DNA from 3 places in the Rhizobium sp. MHM7A genome. Region 1 is predicted to be linked to each of the others. Evidence: predicted binding sites of a transcription regulator. Region 1 holds the regulator's gene; each other region holds the start of a gene.
What was found. The regulator LexA, encoded in region 1, represses DNA repair genes until DNA is damaged. The targets are predictions, from matches to a motif close to TGTTCNNNNTGTGTTCNG.

Region 1 (7,217 bases):
AAGTCCAGGGCCTCGGGCGCGCTCTTCAAGCCCGGTGCAAAACCGCCTTCATCGCCGACATTGGTGTTGTGGCCTTGCGCGGCAAGTTCCTTGCGGAGCGTATGGAAGACTTCCGACCCCATGCGCACGGCTTCAGCGATCGTATCGGCGCCGACCGGCAGGATCATGAATTCCTGGAAATCGATCGGATTGTCGGCATGGGCGCCGCCATTGATGATGTTCATCATCGGCACCGGCAGCAGGCTGGCGGAAGCGCCGCCGACATAGCGATAAAGCGGCAGGCCTGATGCCTGGGCGGCAGCCTTGGCGACAGCGAGCGAGACGCCGAGGATGGCGTTGGCGCCGAGGCGCGACTTGTTCGGCGTGCCGTCGAGTTCGATCATGATGTTGTCGATCTGGATCTGGTTTTCGGCATCGATGCCGCCGATCGCGTCGAAGATCTCGGTGTTGGCGGCATCGACCGCCTTCTGAACGCCCTTGCCAAGGTAGCGCTTGCCGCCGTCGCGCAGCTCGACCGCCTCGTGCGCGCCGGTCGAGGCGCCCGAGGGAACGGCCGCGCGGCCCATGCTGCCGTCTTCGAGATAGACGTCGACTTCGACGGTGGGGTTGCCACGGCTATCGAGAATCTCGCGGGCGATGATATCGGTGATTGCAGTCATGGGTTCTTCCTGCTCGGTGGGTGATAGGTCGTTCGAAGCCTGTCATAATCGAAGGCGTGCAAATTACAATGCCGCAATTTCCTGCCTTCGAACGGTATTATGTCGTGGCCTAAACCACGATCATGTCAGCCTGTTGAATGTCAGGCCTTGGCGATTGCGTCGAAGGCAAGCAGCTTCTCAAGCAGGCGCGGCATGTCCCTGAGATAGACCATATTCGGGCCATCGGACGGTGCGTTGTCGGGGTCCTGATGGGTTTCGAGGAAGACGCCGGCAATTCCCGTCGCGACCGCCGCACGCGCCAGCGTTTCCACGAACTCCCGCTGGCCGCCCGAGGAATCGCCCTGCCCGCCCGGCTGGGCAACGGAATGCGTCGCATCGAAGACAACGGGAGCGCCCATCGCCGCCATGATCGGCAGCGAGCGCATGTCGGAGACCAAAGTATTGTAGCCGAAGGAAGCGCCGCGCTCGCACAGCAGCACGTTTGGATTGCCGCTGGCGTTGAGCTTCTTCAGGACGTTCTTCATGTCCCAGGGTGCGAGGAACTGGCCCTTCTTGACATTGACGGCGCGGCCGGTCCTGGCGGCGGCGATCAGAAGGTCGGTCTGGCGGCAGAGGAAAGCCGGGATCTGCAGGACATCGACGATCTTTGCCACCTCCGCGCATTGCTCGGCGGTGTGGACGTCGGTCAAGACGGGAAAGCCGAATTCCTTTTTCAGATCGGCAAAGACCTCCATGCCCTTCTCCAGGCCGATGCCGCGCTCGGCCGAGAGGGAGGTGCGGTTCGCCTTGTCGAAAGAGCTCTTGTAGACGAGGCCTATGCCGAGCTTGCCGCAAAGCTCTTTCAGCGTGCCGGCCACCATGAAGGCATGATCGCGGCTTTCCATCTGGCAGGGGCCGGCGATCAGCGACAGGCGGCCTGTATTGGAAAAGGTGACTTGACCATCGCCTTCGCCGATCTTGACTTCGGAATTCGTATCGGAGCTCATCGTGGTTCCTCGAAGGCAAAGAGCGTGCCCTGGCCGGGCGCGGGCTTCACCAGAATGCGGTTGTTCTTACGCGTATACGTCACCCCGTTAGCAGCCAAATGCGCTTCTGTCACGGCAAGATCGGCGACATTGAAGAGGATTGCCCGGCCGCGCAGTCCGCGCTCGGCGGGTGAGACCGCGGTCTCGAAATAGGCCTCCAGCCCCTCCGGCGTCACCAGGCTGATCCTCGCATTCGAGGCCGCGATATTGACGCCAAACCCGGTTTTCTCGGCTGCCGATTGCGCTGCGGCAAGGCCGACGAAGGCGGCGAAAGCCGCCGGCTCCGGTGCGCAGAGCGCCACCTCAGCAATGCCGGTGACGCCATTGTCATGCCTTTCCAGCGAACCGCGATCGGCCGGCAACGGGTTGACGCGCTCGACGGCAAAGAGAAGGAGATCGGGCGCGCGGAGATCGCCGGCAAAAGCCAGTCTGAAGCTCCCGATGCTCTCGGAACCATCCGGCATTTTCATAGTCCGACTAAACTCCAGCATCTTGCCGGCGCTCGATCCCTTGTCGATGAAACTCTTATGATCGAGCCCGCAATCCCCGGTGCCGAAGGCTATCGCCGAAAGCCCTTCCTCGCCGCAGCGGAAGCGAAAGGCCTGGTTGTGGGCGGTAAAGACGTTACCCTGCCGCGCCGATAGCTCGCTCTCCTCGACGCTCGCTACACCGAGCGGCTCCAGATAGGTCTTGTCGGCAAAGAATACGCAGGCATTCTCCGTGCCGAAGGGGTGGCGCGCATCGGCGGCAACGGTGAAGCCGAGTTTCCCGAGCCTCTCGCGCGCCAGGTCTATATTGACGACAGGCAACACGACATGATCCAGCGGGTGCGGCTTGGCGGAATGGTCTTTCATAATGTCCCTCTCCCTGAAATGGCATGAGATGTGCGACGGCACGCGGTCAATTCAAGGCTTGCGCGCCAAATCCGGCGAATGAAAATAAAAATCTCAACGAGTTGACGGGAAGTTTTACGGAAATTTAGCTACTTGCAGAACACATATGGAACATATAGTGTCTGTTCTGGATTTGTTTCAATCACGGGGTCTGACGTCGATGCTCACGCGCAAACAACAGGAGCTTCTCCTTTTCATTCATGAGCGCATGAAGGAATCCGGCGTTCCTCCCTCTTTCGACGAAATGAAGGATGCTCTGGACCTCGCCTCGAAATCAGGCATCCACCGCCTGATCACGGCGCTAGAGGAACGCGGCTTCATTCGCCGCCTACCGAACCGCGCCCGAGCGCTCGAAGTGATCAAGCTTCCAGAGGCCTATAGCCCCAGTCTTCAACCGCGCCGCGGTTTTTCGCCGAGCGTTATCGAGGGCAGCCTCGGCAAGCCCCAGCCGGTCGCCGCCCCTGCTGCGGCAAAGGCGGTCGCAGACAACGGCAACTCCGTCTCCGTGCCGGTCATGGGACGTATCGCCGCCGGCGTTCCGATTTCGGCGATCCAGAACAACACGCACGACATCGTCGTTCCCGCCGATATGCTTGGCTCCGGTGAGCACTACGCGCTGGAGGTCAAGGGCGATTCGATGATCGACGCCGGCATCTTCGACGGCGATACGGTGATCATCCGTAACGGCAGCACTGCAAGTCCCGGCGATATCGTCGTTGCCCTCGTCGACGACGAGGAAGCAACGCTGAAGCGTTTCCGCCGCAAGGGCGCATCGATCGCCCTGGAAGCCGCCAACCCGGCCTATGAGACCCGCATCTTCGGACCCGACCGCGTCAAGGTGCAGGGCAAGCTGGTCGGCCTCATCCGCCGCTATCACTGACGCTGGACGGGCCGGAATCGGTAAAACTGTTGCTGCGCCAATCATAGGCGCGGTGGCGCATCCATGGCCGCGATAATGCATCGAAGGCCGTCGCGACCTCGAGGCCGCTCTCAGTGAAACGCAATTCGACCGAACCGGTCCTGCGCAGCGTTTCGCCGGTAAACAGCGCCGCACCCGAGCGGCAGCTGGCGAAGCGCAGGCGTACCGACGTTACGACAATATCGCCGGCATCGCAAGCAGGGCCGAGATAGGCGGCATTTTCGATGACGGTCACGATATGACCGTTTGCAAGCTTGGCTATGCACCAGGCTTTCCTGAGGCAGGAAAAGCTTTCCGCCTCAGCGCCGGCCGCGGCCGCCTGCATCGCGATCTTCGCTTCGTTCTGCTGCTCGCGGGAAAGCCTGAGGCGCCTCTCCTTATCCTCCGGGCTCGCAGGACTATCCAGCATCGTCGGCGGATTATGCACCGTCAGAACGAGCGCCCTCTGCCACTGATCGAAGATGAAATCCGGCGGCCTTTCGCGATTGGAGGCCATTGCTGCCGGCGTGACGACCGCGACGAGCGCGCCGTCTTCCGAAATCACCAGATCCGGCGGCCGGGATGCCGGCAGAACCACTACTGCAAGCGTCGAGACGGCGATGAGAGCGGTGCCGACATGGCGCAGCCGCGTCCGCAGCAAGGTCATCAGCAGGAAACCTGCCACGGCCAGCGTGAAATACCAGCTGGGCAATCGACCGACGCCGATATTCCCGCCCCAACCGGATATCGTCTTTGCCACCACGATCACCAGATCGAGGCCGAATCCGACCACCTTCCAAGGCAATATATCAAGCCCGAAAGGCATGAGCAGCATCGCCAACAACCCGGCCGGCATGACGATGAAGGAGATGATCGGCATGGTCGCGAGGTTTGCCGGGAGACCATAGGCCGTCAGGCGATGAAAATGCTCGATCGAAAACAGCGCCGTGGAAAAGCCGCCGATCAGCGAAGTCAGGAAAACGCCGCTGAAAAAGCGTGCGACCGCAGCGGCCAGCCGCAGGGCCGGCATTTTCGGCAGGGCGCTTTCGCCGACGCGCCGTTCCTTCCACAGCTGATAAGCCGATACCAGCGCCAGCGTCGCGGCAAAGGACATTTGAAAACTCGGGCCCAGGACTTCGGAAGGTGAGATCACAATGATAACAAGCGCGGAAAGAGCGACGTTGCGCAGGCTGATCGACGGCCGGTCGAAGAAGACAGCAATCAGCATAATGGCCATCATGATGAAGGCGCGCTCTGCCGAGACGGCGAAACCCGAGATCAGAAAATAGGCCGTGACGGCGATGAGCGCTCCGGCGGCGGCAAACTTCTTGGTCGGATAGGCCTGAGCGACACCCGGAAAGAGGCTGAGCAGCATCCTAAAGCCGACGAAGAAGATGCCGGCCGACAGAGCCATGTTGAGGCCTGATATAGCGATAATGTGGGCAAGGCCTGACTGGCGCAGTGCGTCCGTCGTCTCGTTCGAAATCGCGCGCCGCTCGTCCGTCACGAGAGCGGCGGCAAATGCGCCCGTGTCGCCAGGCAGAATCGCGCGTATGCGATCGCCGATGCCGCTACGCAGCCTATAGAGCCACTCGAGCAGGGCATCGGAACTCCATCTCGCCTCCGGCGGCGGCGCCTGCGCTTCGAGCTTCGTCGGCGCGCCGTAGAAGAAGCCGTTTGCACCGATGCCATCGAAATAAGCCGCGAAGGAAAAATCGTTGAGTTCGGGCAGCGCCGGGCCTGCCGGCGGCGTCAGCCGTGCCCTGCCGGTGATGATATCACCGATCTCGAAAGGCACATCGGCGCCGCGGGCGATGACGGTTACCCGCCTCGGCGGCCGCTTCACCTCCGGCTCGGCGGTGCCTGTGAGGGCAAGAATATAGCGCCACCGCCCGCGATCGTCGCCTTCGCGCCGCTCGACGCGGCCTGTCACCGTCGTCGTCACCGATGAATCGAGCATGACGGTGGAGACCCGCCAGCTCTCGAACTGAGCGCAGAGCATGCCGCACACCATAAGCGCCAGCGTTAGAAGCGTTGTCTGCAACGCCGGCCGTGCGCAGCCCGCGACGAAAACCGCAACCGTCAACGTCAACAGGCCGAGCAGCGATGGAACGACCGGAATATCTGTCGCCGCCAGAAACCAGAAGGCGGAGCCGGCGCCGAGGAGAACCGGCGAGAATAAAAGCAGGCGGCCGTAGTCCACCTCCTCGCTCAGCATGCGAACGCCGGCACGCGATAATTGGGTGATTGCGGCCGTCAGCCGGTGTCGTAAAGGTACCGAGGACTGGGTCGTTGCCGGCGTCCCCGCGGCAGGCGTATGAAAAGGCGTGGGATCGGCTGGGCCGACGCCCGCCTTCGGCCGCAATTCGGCTGTCGTCATTTCCTGCATGCGCCGCCCGAGGTCATTCCGCCCAGACCCCAGAATGCAACCTTAACGCAAATCCGGCAAGAATAATCGATTGAAATATGAGGGAAAATCGTAAGCGGCAAAAGGTCAGTTGAATCATCGGCTTCCGCTATGCGTGCGGCTCATCGCTGCAGTGCCTAAAAGGTGTTGCCGCAATGCACAAAATGCCGTCACGGTAACTTGGCATTAGCGTCCCGATCATATAGCTATCGGAAAGGACGCTTAACCCCTATGGCGCTTTTATGGCGCCACCGACATTTCGGAGGATCAGCATGACGGATCAAAGCGCTACAATAAAAATCGGTGACAAATCAGTCGACCTTGCCGTTAAAAGCGGCACGATCGGCCCGAGCGTCATCGATATCGGTGCCCTCTACAAGAACACCGCCTCCTTCACCTACGATCCGGGCTTCACTTCGACCGCATCCTGTGAATCGAAAATCACCTATATCGACGGCGACGAGGGTGTCCTGCTGCACCGCGGTTATCCGATCGAACAGCTCGCCGAGCATGGCGACTTCCTCGAGGTCTGCTACCTCCTGCTCTACGGCGAACTGCCGACCGCTGCGCAAAAGAAGGATTTCGACTATCGCGTCACGCATCACACGATGGTGCATGAACAGATGACCCGCTTCTTCACCGGCTTCCGCCGCGACGCGCATCCGATGGCCGTCATGTGCGGCTGCGTCGGCGCGCTGTCGGCCTTCTATCACGACTCGACTGACATCACCGATCCGCACCAGCGCATGGTCGCCAGCCTGCGCATGATTGCCAAGATGCCGACGCTTGCCGCCATGGCCTACAAGTACCATATCGGCCAGCCCTTCGTTTACCCGAAGAACGACCTCGATTACGCGTCGAACTTCCTGCGCATGTGCTTTGCTGTTCCCTGCGAGGAATATGTTGTCAATCCGGTGCTTGCCCGCGCGATGGACCGCATCTTCATTCTGCATGCCGATCACGAACAGAACGCCTCGACCTCGACCGTCCGTCTCGCCGGTTCGTCGGGCGCCAACCCGTTCGCCTGCATCGCCGCCGGCATCGCCTGCCTCTGGGGCCCCGCTCACGGCGGCGCCAACGAAGCGGCGCTCAACATGCTGACGGAAATCGGCTCGGTCGACCACATTCCGGAATACATCGCCCGCGCCAAGGACAAGAACGATCCGTTCCGCCTGATGGGCTTCGGTCACCGCGTCTACAAGAATTACGATCCGCGCGCCAAGATCATGCAGAAGACGACGCATGAAGTGCTCGGCGAACTCGGCATCAAGGACGATCCGCTGCTCGAAGTGGCGATGGAGCTGGAGCGCATCGCGCTCACTGACGAATATTTCA
Region 2 (7,217 bases), on a different contig from region 1:
AACGAGCCTGCGCCTGAGCCGACGCCCGTCACGATCCAAGGTCCTTCACCATCAAGACCGCTGATGACGGACAGATCGACGCTGCCTGCCGGGTCCGAAGGATTGCCTCGGGCGCGTCCGCGCGGTCGATCTGAACAAAGCCAAGCCTTTCAAAGAAAGGTGCCGCGGATGTCGTCAGCAGATAGGCTTGGGTGGCACCGAATCGGCGAGCCTGTTCAAGGACGTCCAACGCTATCCTCTTGCCGATGCCCCGACCTTGGTGGCCTGGGGCTACGGCAATCGACCGGAGCAGGATATCGTGGCCCGTGGGTTCAAAACCGCCGCAACCGCAGACTGATCCGTTCTCAGCTGCAATAAAGAATATCCGCCCGACGCCTTCAAGGTCGTCGGTGGGCAGGCCTGCGCCATCTAGCAAGGCCTTGAGAGAGGGGTCGGTTCCACCGACCGGTTCGATATCGATCACTGAGAGCTTCTCCGGACCTCGAGGAGCGCAGCAACCCCCGGCCGTGCCAACGGGGGCGCATATTTCTGGGTGGGCCGCACGGCGGTCCTGCATCTGAAAGGGCGCCCTCGGTTTAGCATGAACTTCGCCGTTCCGTCACTCGGACCCCGACCGCGGTATCTACGCGGGTATTTCGACGCGCGAAATGTTGCAGCTTGCTGTCTTGCAAGACGGTTATTCCATGATGATGAAGTTCGTTTCATCAGCGGTTCATCGACAATCGTGAAAGTTGCTTTACTCTAAAACAATCGTCCGCTTCAGGCGCCGAATCCAGTCTTCCAACGCGTGGGATAATGCCAAGCCTTCTATCCTTGAATTACCGGAAATCTCCGGCTTTAGGGAGTAGGCTAGGCACAGGCTCGGAATAAATCCCGGATCTTCCCATCGATACGCTGAAGGTGAAGAACCAGTATTTTCATTGAGCGTAGCCGACTATATGAAAGCCTAAGGCTGCTCAAATGCGGATCCAGACGATCGTCCAGTGATCACAAGGGTGATACGTTTTCTGCCTTCGACTTTCCGGTTTTGCGATCTTGGCCGACCTCGAAGCTGACCTTATCGCCTTCGCGGAGTGATCCGCCGCGCTGCAAGGCAGATACGTGAACGAAGACGTCCGGTCCGCCATTCTCAGGCGTGATGAAGCCAAATCCCTTATCTTCGTTGAAAAATTTAACAGTTCCGGTAGGCATGACAATTCCTCTTCGCTTGCGCACCAAACGCACACGGGCTGAACGTATAACGCGAATGCGCTGCCATCAACGGAAAGCTTTTCGCCCATGCAATGATTCGAAAATCTCCACGAGGCTGGCCCGTCAACTTGAGCCGGATGAGGCCTTTTTTCCAAGGCGGCAGCCGTAGCTTTTGCACAAGGGACTTGTGCGGCCGACTTCATTGGGGCAGCTCTCTTCCTTCGACGTGCAGGCTCAAAAGTTTTCTATAGAATAGGGAGCATCCTTTGAACCGAAACGGGGCTGAACCCCGAGTAGGGGGGCGGCACGAGCGATAATCTCTTTCACCATCGGCGCCGCAGTGGATGCGGCGGTTCGTCCGCCGTGCACGCCAGTCTTCGGCGCGTCGATGATCGACAGGACCATGTATTTCGGCTTGTCCATCGGGAAGGCCGCAACGAAGGCGTTGAAGTTGAGGTCACTGGCATAGCGTCCGTTGACGACTTTGTCGGCGGTTCCGGTCTTGCCGCCAACATCGAAGCCCTCGACTTGGGCCGCCCGGCCCGATCCCTTCTGCCCGTTCCTGCTAAAGAGGGTGCGCATGTCCTCGCTCGTGCTTTGCTTGACAACGGTTTTCACCAGCGTCGCGGCCTGTTCCGGCGACCGTGGCAGGAAGGTGGGCGGAATAAGATTGCCGCCATTGATGAGTGCCGAGGCTGCTGAGGCGGTCTGAAGTGGCGTTGTCGCTACGCCATGGCCAAAGGAAATCGTGACTGAATTGATCTTCTTCCAGGTGCGCGGTTGGGTCGGTGTGGCCACGCCCGGCATCTCGGTCTCCATCTTCGAGAGAAGGCCGAGTCTGGTGAGGAACTCCTGGTGACCTTCTATCCCCACCATGTCCGCGACGGCCGCTGTGCCGATGTTCGACGAGTACTGGAAGACCTCCGGGATCGTCAAGGGCCTGTTCTTGCCTTTAAAATCCTTGATCGTGAAGCCGCCCATGCGGATCGGCCGCGATGCATCGACCACAGAATTTAGAGTAATCTTTTCAGCGTCCAGGCCCATCGCCAGCGTGAAGCTCTTGAAGGTGGAGCCCATCTCGAACGTGGCGTTGCTGATACGGTTGAACCAGCCTTTCTCATACTCCTTGTCGACGCTGCCGTCAGTCAGCGTGCGCGACGGCTCGTTAGGATCGTAGTCGGGGACCGAAGCCATTGCCAGAACTTCACCTGTCTCAACGTCGAGAACGACAGCGCCGGCCGCTTCCGCCTGATAGGCGTTCATCGACTTGGCGGCGACGTCGCGCACGATGTTCTGAACGCGGATGTCGATCGAAAGCCTGACGGGCTCGAGCGAAACGCCCGAAGTCATTCCGATGGCCCGCAGGTCGGCTAGACCCTGTTGGTCGAGATAACGCTCCATGCCGGCCAGGCCGAGATTATCGACGTTCACGTGGCCGACAATATGTGCCGCCGAACGACCGCCGGGATAGAAACGGCGTTTTTCAGGTCTGAACCCGATGCCGGGAATGCCGAGGGCGAGGATATCAGCCTGCTGCCGTGGTGTCAGTTGTCGCCGCAGCCACTGAAAGCCGCTATCCGTCCTCAGCTTCCGATGTGTGTCTCGCCAGTCGAGGTTCGGTAGGATGGCGGCGAGCTTCTCCACTACCTCGTCGGCATCGATGATCCGTCGGGGATCTGCGTAGAGAGAGACCATGTTCACGTCGGTCGCCAGTAGCTGGCCATTGCGGTCGACGATATCAGGCCGCGACGCAACGGCACTTGGATTTCCGAGAGAGGCGGTCGTCGGCTCCTCGGCAAGCCCGTACTGGACAAGGCGCCCACCAATCAGCAGGAAGCCGCAGACGAAAGCGCCGACCGTTATTCCCAAGCGCTGCCTTGCCTGGCCACCCCGCTTGTTTCTTGTGCCGAGGATTTTTTCCGGAAACAACCCGCTTTCTGGTCTGGTGATCAGGATATGAGAGCGGCTTTTGACCTTCAATATGCGGGCAATGAGACTCATCGAGATCATTCAGAGGTGAAGACTGAAATCAAAGAAACATCGCCCGAAGCGCGACACGATTTCGGGTTGTCTCTCCTGGAGCACTAACGTCTAAAATTGCACCCTATGTCTTAGAAGAGCGTTAACGCCTTGCGGTTTTGAAGTCGCGCGGGCCCGCTCCTGACGGAACTCAGCTTCTCGACCTAAAGGCGAACCGTGCGGAGATCGTGGTCATCTTACACGCTCCTATAGTGAGGTCGACCGTTCGATACCTTTCAAAAGCAAGTCGCGGCGCCTGCACTAAACAGCTCGACCACAGCTTCTGCGGCGCTACCCGGACCACATAAACTTGCGAAGAGGAAATCCTCCGGCCGCTGCCGGCAGGGACATTCGGGGTCAAGCGCCACGCGGGCGCTTTTTCCAGCCGATGCTGGCGTCTAAAGCGCCAACCTCAATTGCGGCTCCGTTGCTGAGATGCGCCGCTCCAATGACGACAATGTCACGCCGAGCAGACGGATACCTTTTCGCGGCGGGAAGATCGGTGAAAGCAGGAGGCCAACTATCTCTTCGAGGTCGGCGATCGCCGCCAGAGGTGCCGGAACCGTCTTGCTGCGGGTGATCTGGTTGAAGTCGGCATATTTGACCTTCAGCGTCACCGTCTTGGCGCCGATTTCATTGGCCTCGCAATACCCCCACACTTTTTCGATCAGCGGCTGAAGCCCTTGGCGGGCCGGCTCATAGGCGTGGAGATCCTGTGAGAAGGTATCCTCCGCGCCGACAGATTTGCGCACCCGGTTCGGCTTGACCTGGCGCTCGTCGATGCCGCGGGCAATGCCGTAGAAATAGGGTCCCGATTTCCCAAAATGTTCGACGAGGAACTCCTGCGTCTTCTCCTTGAGGTCGGCGCCGGTCTCGATCCCGAGCCCGTGCATCTTTTTGGCCGTTGCCGGACCGACGCCGTGGAATTTCTTGACGGGGAGAGCCTCGACGAAGGCCGGCCCGTTCTTCGGGGTGATGACCGCCTGGCCGTTTGGCTTGTTCAAGTCGCTTGCCATCTTTGCCAGGAACTTGTTGTAGGAAATTCCCGCGGACGCGTTGAGGCCGGTCGCTTGCTTGATCCTGGCGCGGACTTCCGACGCGATCTCGGTGGCGATCTCCATGCCCTTGAGATTTTCGGTGACATCGAGAAAGGCCTCGTCCAGTGAGAGCGGCTCGATCAGTAGCGTGTATTCGGCGAAGATTTCGCGAATCTGCTGCGACACCGCCTTATAGACATCGAAGCGTGGCGGCACGAAGATCAGATCCGGGCATTTGCGCTTGGCGGTCACCGATGGCATCGCCGAATGGACGCCATAGGCGCGCGCCTCGTAGCTCGCTGCGGCCACCACGCCGCGGGCGGCCGATCCGCCGACGGCGATCGGTTTGCCGCGCAGTCCCGGATTATCGCGCTGCTCGACCGACGCATAAAAGGCATCCATGTCGACATGCACGATTTTTCGGACGGGAGGTGAACTCTTTTCGTTCATAGCGGCTTCGCCAATCAATCGGCATCTGAACTCGCGCCGAAAACAAAAAGGGAACATAGCAGGCTTGTGCGCGATATCAACCGTTACGATGGGCGCCGTGTCGCAGCTTGCGAAACTACCGTCCATCAGATGTGGCATCGGCGCCACCCACTGCCTTTCCTCTCCGCTTTCACAATTGGCAGGAATCGTGCGATGATTGCTCTGTCCTCCTGACAGGAGCCCCGTGAACCTCAACACCCATAACCGCTTTGTCCTGGACTTCATGGCCATGCGCACCATAACGGTCACTGAGAGCGTGCCGGTCGAGTTGATATGCCAAACTGCAATGGCGTCCGAAAGCAGAAATTTTCATGATGGAGCCCAGCAGTAAGACGTGAGGCTGTGATACAAATACCTGTCAGACGAGAGCACAGACTTATACAAAGCAGGTTGCAACGATGCTGAAAACCGATACCCGCCAAGCGAATTGGCGTCGTGCCAATCCGGGCAAATATGATGCTCACCTTGCTGTGCAGCGAGCAGTGAAGACAGGCGAGTTGGAAAAGCAGACGTGTGAGGTGTGCGGGGTCGAAGCGGTTGATGCCCATCACGATCAATACGACGAGCCTTTGAGGGTGCGGTGGTTATGCCGACGGCATCACACAAGGCTTCACCACTACGGCGAAGACATGTTTCCGATCAGGAACGCATTTTAGATGCCTCCGCGCGCCGCTCCTCAGCATTTTCCGGTGAAGCAGATCACACCTTGCCACCAAGCGGCGACTCTCAAATGGTGTCTGCCCGGAGAGAGGGGAGGCTCATGCGAAAACGGGAATTCCTGATCGGCGTGGCCTGGCGGGGATCAGCGCCCTAACCGTACGCAGGCCGAAATCTCGTCGCGAGATTGCTCACTGTCTCATCGCTTTCGAGCCCGAATATCCGAGTTGGAACGATAAACGTTGTGTGGTCTCCAGGAGCATGGAGATATAGGGGCTGTCGGGCGTGTTGCTCATGACCGTTTCGCTGTGCCCCAACCATGCGGCCCGTTCTCAATCGGGGAGATGATCCCGGCTATCGGCCTCGGCACATTCGAGACCTTCGATCTCCGCCCAGAATAACCACGCGGGCATGTCGGCGAGGGCGTCCACCGGTTCGATGAACATGGCGGAAGGGTCATCGAGACATCGCCGCTCTATGGAATGTCTGAAGTGTGCGTCGGCGATCTCATCACCGATCTTGGCACCTCCGATGACATTTTCATCACCAACAAGACCTGGATGGACACTAATCCAGTTGTCGAAACAATCACTTTCGCGAGTAACGGGCACGTCGCGTTCAGCTCGGTCCAGACCGTCCTTGAACCTTTCGGATGCTCGTCCATTGAGAGACATGGATGGAAGCAAAAGGATCGTGATGTGGGACTGCATTGGCCTCTGCGCCACAACCTTGCTCCGGTGGTAAGGCAATCACCGCACCCAATCTTCATCAGCGTCTTACACAGCAAGATCGAAGCCGTCGATCTTCCGCACTTGGCTGACCCAATTTCAATCCCAGGACTTACGCAATGAACGACGACCATCCGGAAAGCAAAAGCCCAACAACGCCGGCCGCGGCAGGATTAACACCCGCCTTAGCCCGCAACATCGAAGCCATCATGCGGCGCCGCCGGCAGAGCCAGAACGCAGCATCTGCTCAGGAGCGTGCCGCTGCTGCGGTCAGCAAGTTTGCGGGTTCAATGTTGTTCGTCTACATTCATATCGTTTTTTATGGCGTCTGGATCATTGCAAATGTGGGGTGGATCCCACAGGTGCAACCCTGGGACCCCTCCCTGGTGATCCTCGCGATGGAGGCGTCGGTCGAGGCGATCTTTCTCTCGACGTTTGTCCTGATCAACCAGAACCGAATGGCTGCACAGGACGACATCCGGGCCGACCTCGACCTTCAAGTCAGCTTGTTAAATGAGCACGAAACGACACGCCTGATCGCCATGGTCGAAGCTATTGCAAAGAGGCTCGAAGTCCCGACCGATGCAGATCATGAAGTCGAAGAGCTCAAAAAAGACATTGCTCCGGAAGCGGTGCTGGATCGCATCCAGGCGGAAGGCGAAGACAAATAAAGCTCGGCTCCGGGCCGATGTTCGGCCGGCACCTGAACTGATGGGGTGGATGCCCTGCCCCCTTCGGCCTGCGTCCGCTTATGATGTCCGCTCAGCGTCGTGGTGGCGCTCGCGAAGGAGAGGCAGATGACAGCAAGACGTATCCTTGCGATCGACCTCGCAATACGGAGCTTCCAAGTCTGTGCAACGGATTGCGGCGGTGCGGTGCTATTTAATCGGGTTATTTCTCGAGTTCGATTGCAGCAGTTTTTGAACGAACAGTCGCCGTGCATCGTCGCGATGGAAGCCTGCGCGACCAGTCGCTTCTGGGGCCGGTTTGCTCAAAATTGTGGTCATGACGTGCGCCAGCGCGTCGAGAGGCGAGACTGTCGCATCTCTAACTGGCCCAACTGTCGCATTACTAAATAGCCGTGTGTGTTCATGCC
Region 3 (7,217 bases), on a different contig from region 1:
GGTAAGAACCATCGGCAGTGTTAGAACGAAGATATCGACCTTCGATAACCCCGCGATCATGCCTGCCGGTGACGTCGAGCAAAGTCGCATCGTCGAATACGACAAAGACTTTGAGAATGTGATCGATGCATTCGCGCGTATAGTGATTGAACAGCGCCTCGGAATCATCCACCACGAGAAGAATACCGCACTCCAGCCGACGCGAGAACGCTACCGAGAGTGCCTGAGATCGGCGAAGAACCCGGGCACGCTCGCAAACGATGCTTTCATCATCCATTCTGCTTCAGGAGCCTTTGCTTCTGACGGCCCCACTCACGGTCCTTGATGCTCTCACGCTTGTCGTGAGACTTCTTACCGCGAGCAACAGCAAGCTCCAGCTTGGCGCGACGCTTCTCGTTGTAGTAGATACGCAGAGGAACCAATGTCATGCCGTCGCGACCAACCGCGTTGGCAAGCCGAGCCAGTTCCTTTCGATGCACGAGCAACTTGCGACGACGGCGCGGCTCATGATTGAACCGACTGGCCTCGAAATACTCAGGGATATGCGAATTGATCAGCCACAGTTCGCCGCCTTCGCAGGAAGCGTAGGATTCGGCGATCAGACCTTTGCCCTGGGCAATCGACTTGATCTCGGAACCCGTCAGAACAATACCGGTTTCAATCGTCTCGACGATTTCGTAATCGAAACGCGCACGACGGTTCTCAGACAAATTCCTCTGTCCGTTCTTCTGATCTGTCGTGGCCACGGTCGTATCCCCTTTAAAGAATTCCTTTGAGCACCTTATATAGGGGTTAAATCATTCAAGCGAAAGTGGCGACCTGTTCAATTTCAAGGTTTTCTTCCGGTTTCCCTTCCTGAATAAGAGCATTTAGACGCTCAATCAGGCGTGGATAATCGTCCTTCCCGGAAATGCTGTCCGCGACTGACGGAAGACTGCTTTCATTTGCAGCATCGAGGTATTCCTTTTTCCAGTCACACATGCGAGCAAAATCCGATGGCTTCATGTTCGCCATATCAATTGCGGTGTTGTTTTCAGGCTCCTCCCTGAAGCGCTCAGGAATAACCGGAACAAACATCGGCTTGCCCTGGCGGAAGGCATATTTGACCGTGTGCATGGTGCCGCTATCACGCTCAAGCTGGAACACAAACGTACCCACCGAAAGACCGGTAATGATACGATTACGGCGCGACAACGTATTGCGATCCGCTTCCTGGCCGAGCGGCTGTTCTGTCAACACCATGCCGCCTTCACTGTCGCCGATCATACCGTAAAGCTCGTAGGCTCCATAATTGATCTTATCCAGGCCGCAACCGAGAACCGCAAGGGTCGGAGCGTTCGCAGCAAGGGCTTCCCTATGAGCAATGCTATCGATGCCGGAAGCGAGGCCGGAAACAATCGTAAAACCGTTCTCCGCCAACATCTTGGTCATATTCGCGGCAACCACCTGACCAAACCGCGTTGGCTGGCGGGTGCCCACGCATCCGACTGCACGCTCAAGCGGAGAAAGATCGCCTGCGGCATAAATCACAGTCGGAGCATTCGGGATTAGCTTCAGACGCCGTGGATAGAGATCGTCGAAAATGCTGATCGGCTGCGCGCCCATATCGATGACGCGATCAAAGTCAGCTGTGACTTCCATATGGGCCCGCATGAGGTCCTTGTGCCCACTAATCATCAAACTGTTTCGCTGAGTGATGTTGACCACGCCTGTCAGGTCAGCTTCTCGGGCGTTCAGAAGAGCGCCAATGGTCTCGAACCGTGCAGCAAGCTTGGCAAAAGCCGACGGTCCAAAACCTTCAAGCTTCCCGATGATAAGGGCTCCCGCAGCGGATTTGAGTTTGATATCTTGCATGGCGCATCTTCCGCATGAATTCGTCACAAGGAATTCAAGCATGAAATTCAGCAAGCGACAAACAGGAAAAGCAGTTTACCGAATGAGGAAAACAAGGGATTTCTCCACCATCAATGTTGACATTTAAAGTCGTGGAATTATAGTGCGTCGGTAAGAAGAGAGTTGGCAAAGATCAGGATCAAAAAATGAAGACGACATGGAGCGCAGAGGGTCTCGACGGGGACCGAATGGTTCACCGGATCAAGCCAGACACGACACTTCGCCCCTAGCCGTGGAGGGCACAATGAAACCCCCGAAGACCGGCAAGAAACCCCGCCCGCCAAAGCGCATGAGCGAGGAAGAGGCTCACGAGCAAAGCCTTCGAAATTCCGCCGCCATCCGTGGTATCAGCGTGGAAGAGCTTAAAGCGTTAATTGCTGAGTGCAAGGATAAGAACCGCCGATCCGAGCGCTGAAGCCGACAATCAGCCCATGTTGCCCTGAGAATCCGATAAGCAGGTTTTTGACAATGAACGAGCACGTTAATCCCATCATCAACGATCAGTTCTACACTGACGAAATGGCCAAATCCATGTGGGACAAGGCCTTCTTCGTCAACTTCATCGACGCAAACTTGCTTATCGACTTTGGCTGTGCGGACGGCGCGATGCTGGGCTTCATCGCCAGGAACTTTCCCGGCATCAAGTTGGTCGGCTACGACAACGACCAAGAAATGCTTGACCGCGCAAGAATGCGCAACCCGGGCAACCCCAGTAAACCCATTCTCTATACGTCGGATTGGGCCGAGGTCGCGGCCATCGTCAACGCCCATCAAGCGAAGGGTGGAAAAGCCGCGCTCAGCCTTGCCAGCGTCGTCCATGAAATCAAGATGTATCTGAAGGGCAAAGACCTTCAGAAGGTCATGGACCAAATCTGGGGCCAGGACGGCGTTGTCTTCGACTTCATCGCCTTTCGCGACATGATGGTTTCCGAACACGCATCGCGACCGGCACATCCCAACCATGTCGCACGGGTCCGTCAGGTCTTCGGCAAGATGAGGGATGGCCGCAAACGTCTCAGCGACTGGGAGAAACAATGGGGCTCGATCTCGGAAAATTGGTCGCTTATTCATTTCTTCCTCACTTACCGATACGTCGATAACTGGGAACGCGAACTGCGCGAGAACTACCTTCCTACTCCGTATGAGGACTTTCTGGCCTCGATCCCGAACGAATACATACCGATTTATAAGGACCACTACACGCTGCCGTTCCTGTATCAAGAGGTGGACAATACTTTCGGTATCCAGCTTGCCGATCCGACGCATCTGAAACTGGTGCTCAAGCTGCGGCGAGACCTCAAGAAATGACGGCTTGCACCCATCACAAACCTTATCGGGAACGATAAGAAAAGAGATCGAGCAGCTTCGATCTGAGGTCACGACCTTATCGAACTGCACGGCATGGACTATATCTGGTTCCAGAACTCCTCGTGGGAAACCTCGACAAAGGTTCCTGACCAAAATCACGTATGAAAGTTTCACCCATGTCCAGTCAGGATTTGCTTAATTCCATCATTGAAAATGCCAAAGCCGGTTATCGGGCCGCTTATGTTGAAGGTCTCCATGAGGCGCAGGCTGATGGCGTCGCCGTTCACGGTCTGCTGCCAGACGAAGCCAGTCGCGTTCGCATGCGACTGATCAATGACCTTCTTCCGGCCACACCGGAAAGCATCTTGCAGATTATCATCGACGAGCCACGCTTCTTCCAATCGAAGTTGAATGTTGAACAGATGGGTAGCACCAGCCCCATGGAATTAGCACGCATCGGCATCATCTCTGAAATTGCAGAGAAGATCGAGCCCAACCAGATTGATGTCGATATCGCGCGGTTTTCCTTCGTGACGCCCGAGTTCATCGTCGAAGCGGTCAGCAAGGCAAAGAAAAACCTGGCGACCGCATCGAGCGGCACGCGAATTATGAAGTCGGCGGAATTGACGGCTCTCGAATATTCGCTGCGAGACTTCCGCACCGATCCGACGCGTGAAACGTTCGAAACGCTGCTGTCTGATCTCACGGAGCAAGTTTTCCTGAACATCCTTCGCAGCGCCGGACTGCACAAGGAAGTTCGAGAAATCACCGAGATCGTCACGTTCGCGACACGCTTCCGCACCATTGTTTTTAAGGGCTGACAGATGACTGATACCGAAGAACGCATTCCGATGACCAATGATGAAATCATGGAAACGGCACAGGAACTGGTGAACCGTTACACGCCAGAGACCATTCCGCCGTGCCGCATCTGTGGTGAAAGGCTTTCAATGCAGGCTGCCGGTCGCGGTCCAACCATTTACGCCTGCAGCGGCGATTATGAAGACGAGACCGGCCGCAGAAAATACCGCGCAGGTCGCAGCGTTGCCGACGAGCATTACAGCAACAGCCGCTGGGAACAGTATCGGCACGGAGACCGCCTCGTCATGAAACTCGTTGGCCAACTGCTTGCCGACCGAGGGCTGACCATGCCGCAAGTCCAGGCGGATCGCGCATGGTGAAGAAGATTTCGATACTGGACATTACCGGTACACCGATCTGGGTCTCTGCGGCCGACGGACAGAAGGTCTTCGACGCAATATCAGCGGCTCTGCTTGCCGGTGAAAAGGTCACTTTGTCGTTCAAAGGACGGGAACGGGTTATTACCGCGTTCCTGAACGTCGTGATCGGTCAACTCTATGCAGGGCGGATTCCGGAAGAAGCTCTCGCGAATGACCTGACATATGTCGACCTCGGCGACGGCGATCAGGCAAAGATCGATCTGGTGGTCGAGAACGCGAAGCGGTACTTTGCCGCCAGGACACCAGCAATCTCCTGAGAGGTAACTAATGAAGGGTAACGGGCCAATCATGTGTTTAATTCCACAACTGGCTTTTTGCCGCTGCAGCTAGGCTGCAAGCGGAAGGAACCTCACCTCCGGAGTCCAGTCCTTGAAATAAGGATTGGTCTCCCTTGGATCAGACGGCGACCCTCGTCTCCGTTTGTTTCGCTCGATGTGTTCGCTTACGAGCACATCGAGGACAGCCTTGCGGATGCCGGGTCGTAGCGCCGTGAATGACCGGAAACGTTCCGACCCGATGTTACGACTTGCGTTGACATCCGCATGCATCTTGCTTCCGCACCATTTGCAGGTAAACCGCTCTTGGCTCGGCCTGTTCCGCTTGTCGACGTATCCACAGCAGGAACAGGTTTGACTGGTGTAGGCCGAGACGACCTCCGTCGTCTCAATGCCAAATTCATCATTGATCGCCTGGAGCTTCGTCTGCAAGACGGAGCGACCACAGTTCTGCAGCAAGCGGTTCATCCGGCGGGACAGGCCTGTGGATTGGAAGTTCAAGCGTTCCAGGAACAGCTTCGAAGGCCGTTTCGTGGCAATGAGCCGGTTGATGATCCGGTTCAGCTCGGTCTTGATATAACCTCGCGTCCGCTCGGCATGCATCACATACCGCTTTGACGACCGGGGCTTTTGGCCGGAGCGTTGCACATGTCGCGCGATGCCCGACAACGTCTCATCCAGGGCCTTGAGCTTGCGCAGAAACTCCCTGCCGAGCAGATCGCCATGTTCCGTAGCGAACAAGGTCTTCAGCCCGAAGTCCAACGCCAATGGTCCATTAGCGCTGGACGCATAAACCTCCCGGGAAGCCTGGAATGCTTCACCGACATCGGTGATCATGCCAACGCTGATTGTCCCTGTATGGCGATCCTCGATGATCTGGAAGGACTGTTTGCGCGCTCCCTTTCGAGCATTAAAACGGTCGTAGCTTCTAATCGGGATGTGAATAAAACCATCGGGATTTTTCTGTCCTGCAGCTTTCCGTGTTTCCCTTAAACCCGCGATGCGCAGCTTCAGCCACATGTCGAAAGACGTGCCACAGGTGCTGGCCGACAGTGTCGCGATACGCTGGTCGACGACCATGCCAATGCGAGAGAACCGTGGTTTCCGGTGTCGGTTCATGATCTGCGACATGATGTTCCGCGCCAATTTGCGTGTTCTCATGTCGATTGGATTGCCATCAATCTGAAGCTCGCGCTTCAGATTGAACCAAGCCTTCGCCTTGTTGATGACCAACAACGCGTGTCGCGTTGTTTCATACTCATCGGCAGACAGGCACGATCCGAAAACGGCTTGGCGAAAGTCATTTTGACGATTTGAGAGGTAGCTGTTGAGCGTCCCCAGGACCTGCTCTCGAACCATCTGAACTTCGGCTGCGCCGAGTGCCGCTTTAAGCGGCGCGAGGACATCGACCAGACCCGGAATCATTCTCGGCAGGCGCTTTTTCTCAAACTCCGTCGGTTCTACTCCGAAATGATGACTAATTTGCCGCAGAACACCTGTACGAACCTCAACGCCTTGCTTTCGATGAACCGCTGCAGGGTCGAAGAAGGGGTTAAACCCGCCTGTTTGGAAGAAGCAATTCCATTGCAGATCGGAAATCACCTTCGCCGATCTACGCCATGCTTGCAGCATGACCTTCAAGGTCTGAATTTTTCCAGCATTCATATGCGTCGGCAACTTGTCGCAACGGAAAATCGACGGCGCGGCTTCGCCCACTTTGCCTTCCTTCCGCTTTGCCAATTAACTGCCTCACGCTGACTCATGTCAACACATCCTAGCGGGAACAGAAAGTGAATGTCAACATAGAAAGTCAATTAAACACACGATTGGCCTGTTTGCCCTAATGAATAGCCCCGCGAAGCATCGGCGCAATCGAGTGACGCCATTTGGCAACCTGGAAATACGTTCCATCAGTTCGCTTGCCTAACACCGCGCAAATCTAGAACCCGGGTGCGTAATAGATCGGCTCATGCCCCAGGGCATCGATGACGGCCTGATTTTCATCGACATTATCCGGTGAATCCGCAATCGCCCGCAGGCGGCGGTGGTATTGCATCTGCCTGGGTTCGCTGACACCATCCGGCGTTTCAGCATCGAAGTGCAGGCCATTATATTCGACCCAGCTATGACCCGGAAACGTCCCATCTCGGTAATGATGGCATGAGTTAACGACCTTCGCGTCTGGCCCCAGCTTCTCTGCCAAACCATTGGCAAACACCCAGCACCAACCATTGTTTATAAACCAAGCGTCCTCGCCAAAGGCATCAATCTTCGCGCGGATCATATCAGCGACCTGTTCACGCGAATATTTGTCCATTGGTCGATCCTTTACGCTTTGCCATCTTTGCCTTCTTTGCTTTCGGCTTGGCGGTCAGCCTCTTCCAGCAATGCGTCGATGAAACCCGCCATCTGTTCCGGTGAGGCTTTCGACATCGCGTTCTGTATCGCGCTGTCTTCCTCTTCCGTCCTTTGCCACGGTGCGTAGTGCGGCGGCAATTCT

Region 2: dinB (DNA polymerase IV) is a predicted target of LexA. The motif match lies at 4,736-4,753, and genes of this name have one in related genera.
Region 3: FFR93_RS05190 (DNA-processing protein DprA) is a predicted target of LexA. The motif match lies at 2,029-2,046, and genes of this name have one in related genera.

What each region holds. Positions count from the first base shown of each region.
Region 1 is NZ_VCHT01000004.1:237,782-244,998, reverse strand. It holds gene eno (phosphopyruvate hydratase) at 1-659, opposite strand, end outside; gene kdsA (3-deoxy-8-phosphooctulonate synthase) at 800-1,645, opposite strand; gene FFR93_RS17435 (VOC family protein) at 1,642-2,538, opposite strand; gene lexA (transcriptional repressor LexA) at 2,738-3,457, shown strand; gene FFR93_RS17425 (ComEC/Rec2 family competence protein) at 3,438-5,864, opposite strand; gene gltA (citrate synthase) at 6,155-7,217, shown strand, end outside.
Region 2 is NZ_VCHT01000028.1:31,596-38,812, forward strand. It holds gene FFR93_RS38485 (hypothetical protein) at 1-17, shown strand, start outside; gene arsN2 (arsenic resistance N-acetyltransferase ArsN2) at 29-463, opposite strand; gene FFR93_RS38495 (cold-shock protein) at 988-1,191, opposite strand; gene FFR93_RS38500 (penicillin-binding protein 2) at 1,426-3,192, opposite strand; gene dinB (DNA polymerase IV) at 3,609-4,697, opposite strand; gene FFR93_RS38510 (hypothetical protein) at 5,135-5,392, shown strand; gene FFR93_RS41200 (hypothetical protein) at 5,726-6,103, opposite strand; gene FFR93_RS38520 (DUF1003 domain-containing protein) at 6,241-6,792, shown strand.
Region 3 is NZ_VCHT01000001.1:891,850-899,066, forward strand. It holds gene FFR93_RS05180 (hypothetical protein) at 1-277, opposite strand, end outside; gene smpB (SsrA-binding protein SmpB) at 270-746, opposite strand; gene FFR93_RS05190 (DNA-processing protein DprA) at 802-1,854, opposite strand; gene FFR93_RS40730 (hypothetical protein) at 2,138-2,308, shown strand; gene FFR93_RS05195 (class I SAM-dependent methyltransferase) at 2,362-3,201, shown strand; gene FFR93_RS05200 (hypothetical protein) at 3,378-4,022, shown strand; gene FFR93_RS05205 (hypothetical protein) at 4,026-4,382, shown strand; gene FFR93_RS05210 (STAS-like domain-containing protein) at 4,376-4,699, shown strand; gene FFR93_RS05215 (zinc ribbon domain-containing protein) at 4,769-6,433, opposite strand; gene FFR93_RS05220 (hypothetical protein) at 6,657-7,034, opposite strand; gene FFR93_RS05225 (hypothetical protein) at 7,089-7,217, opposite strand, start outside.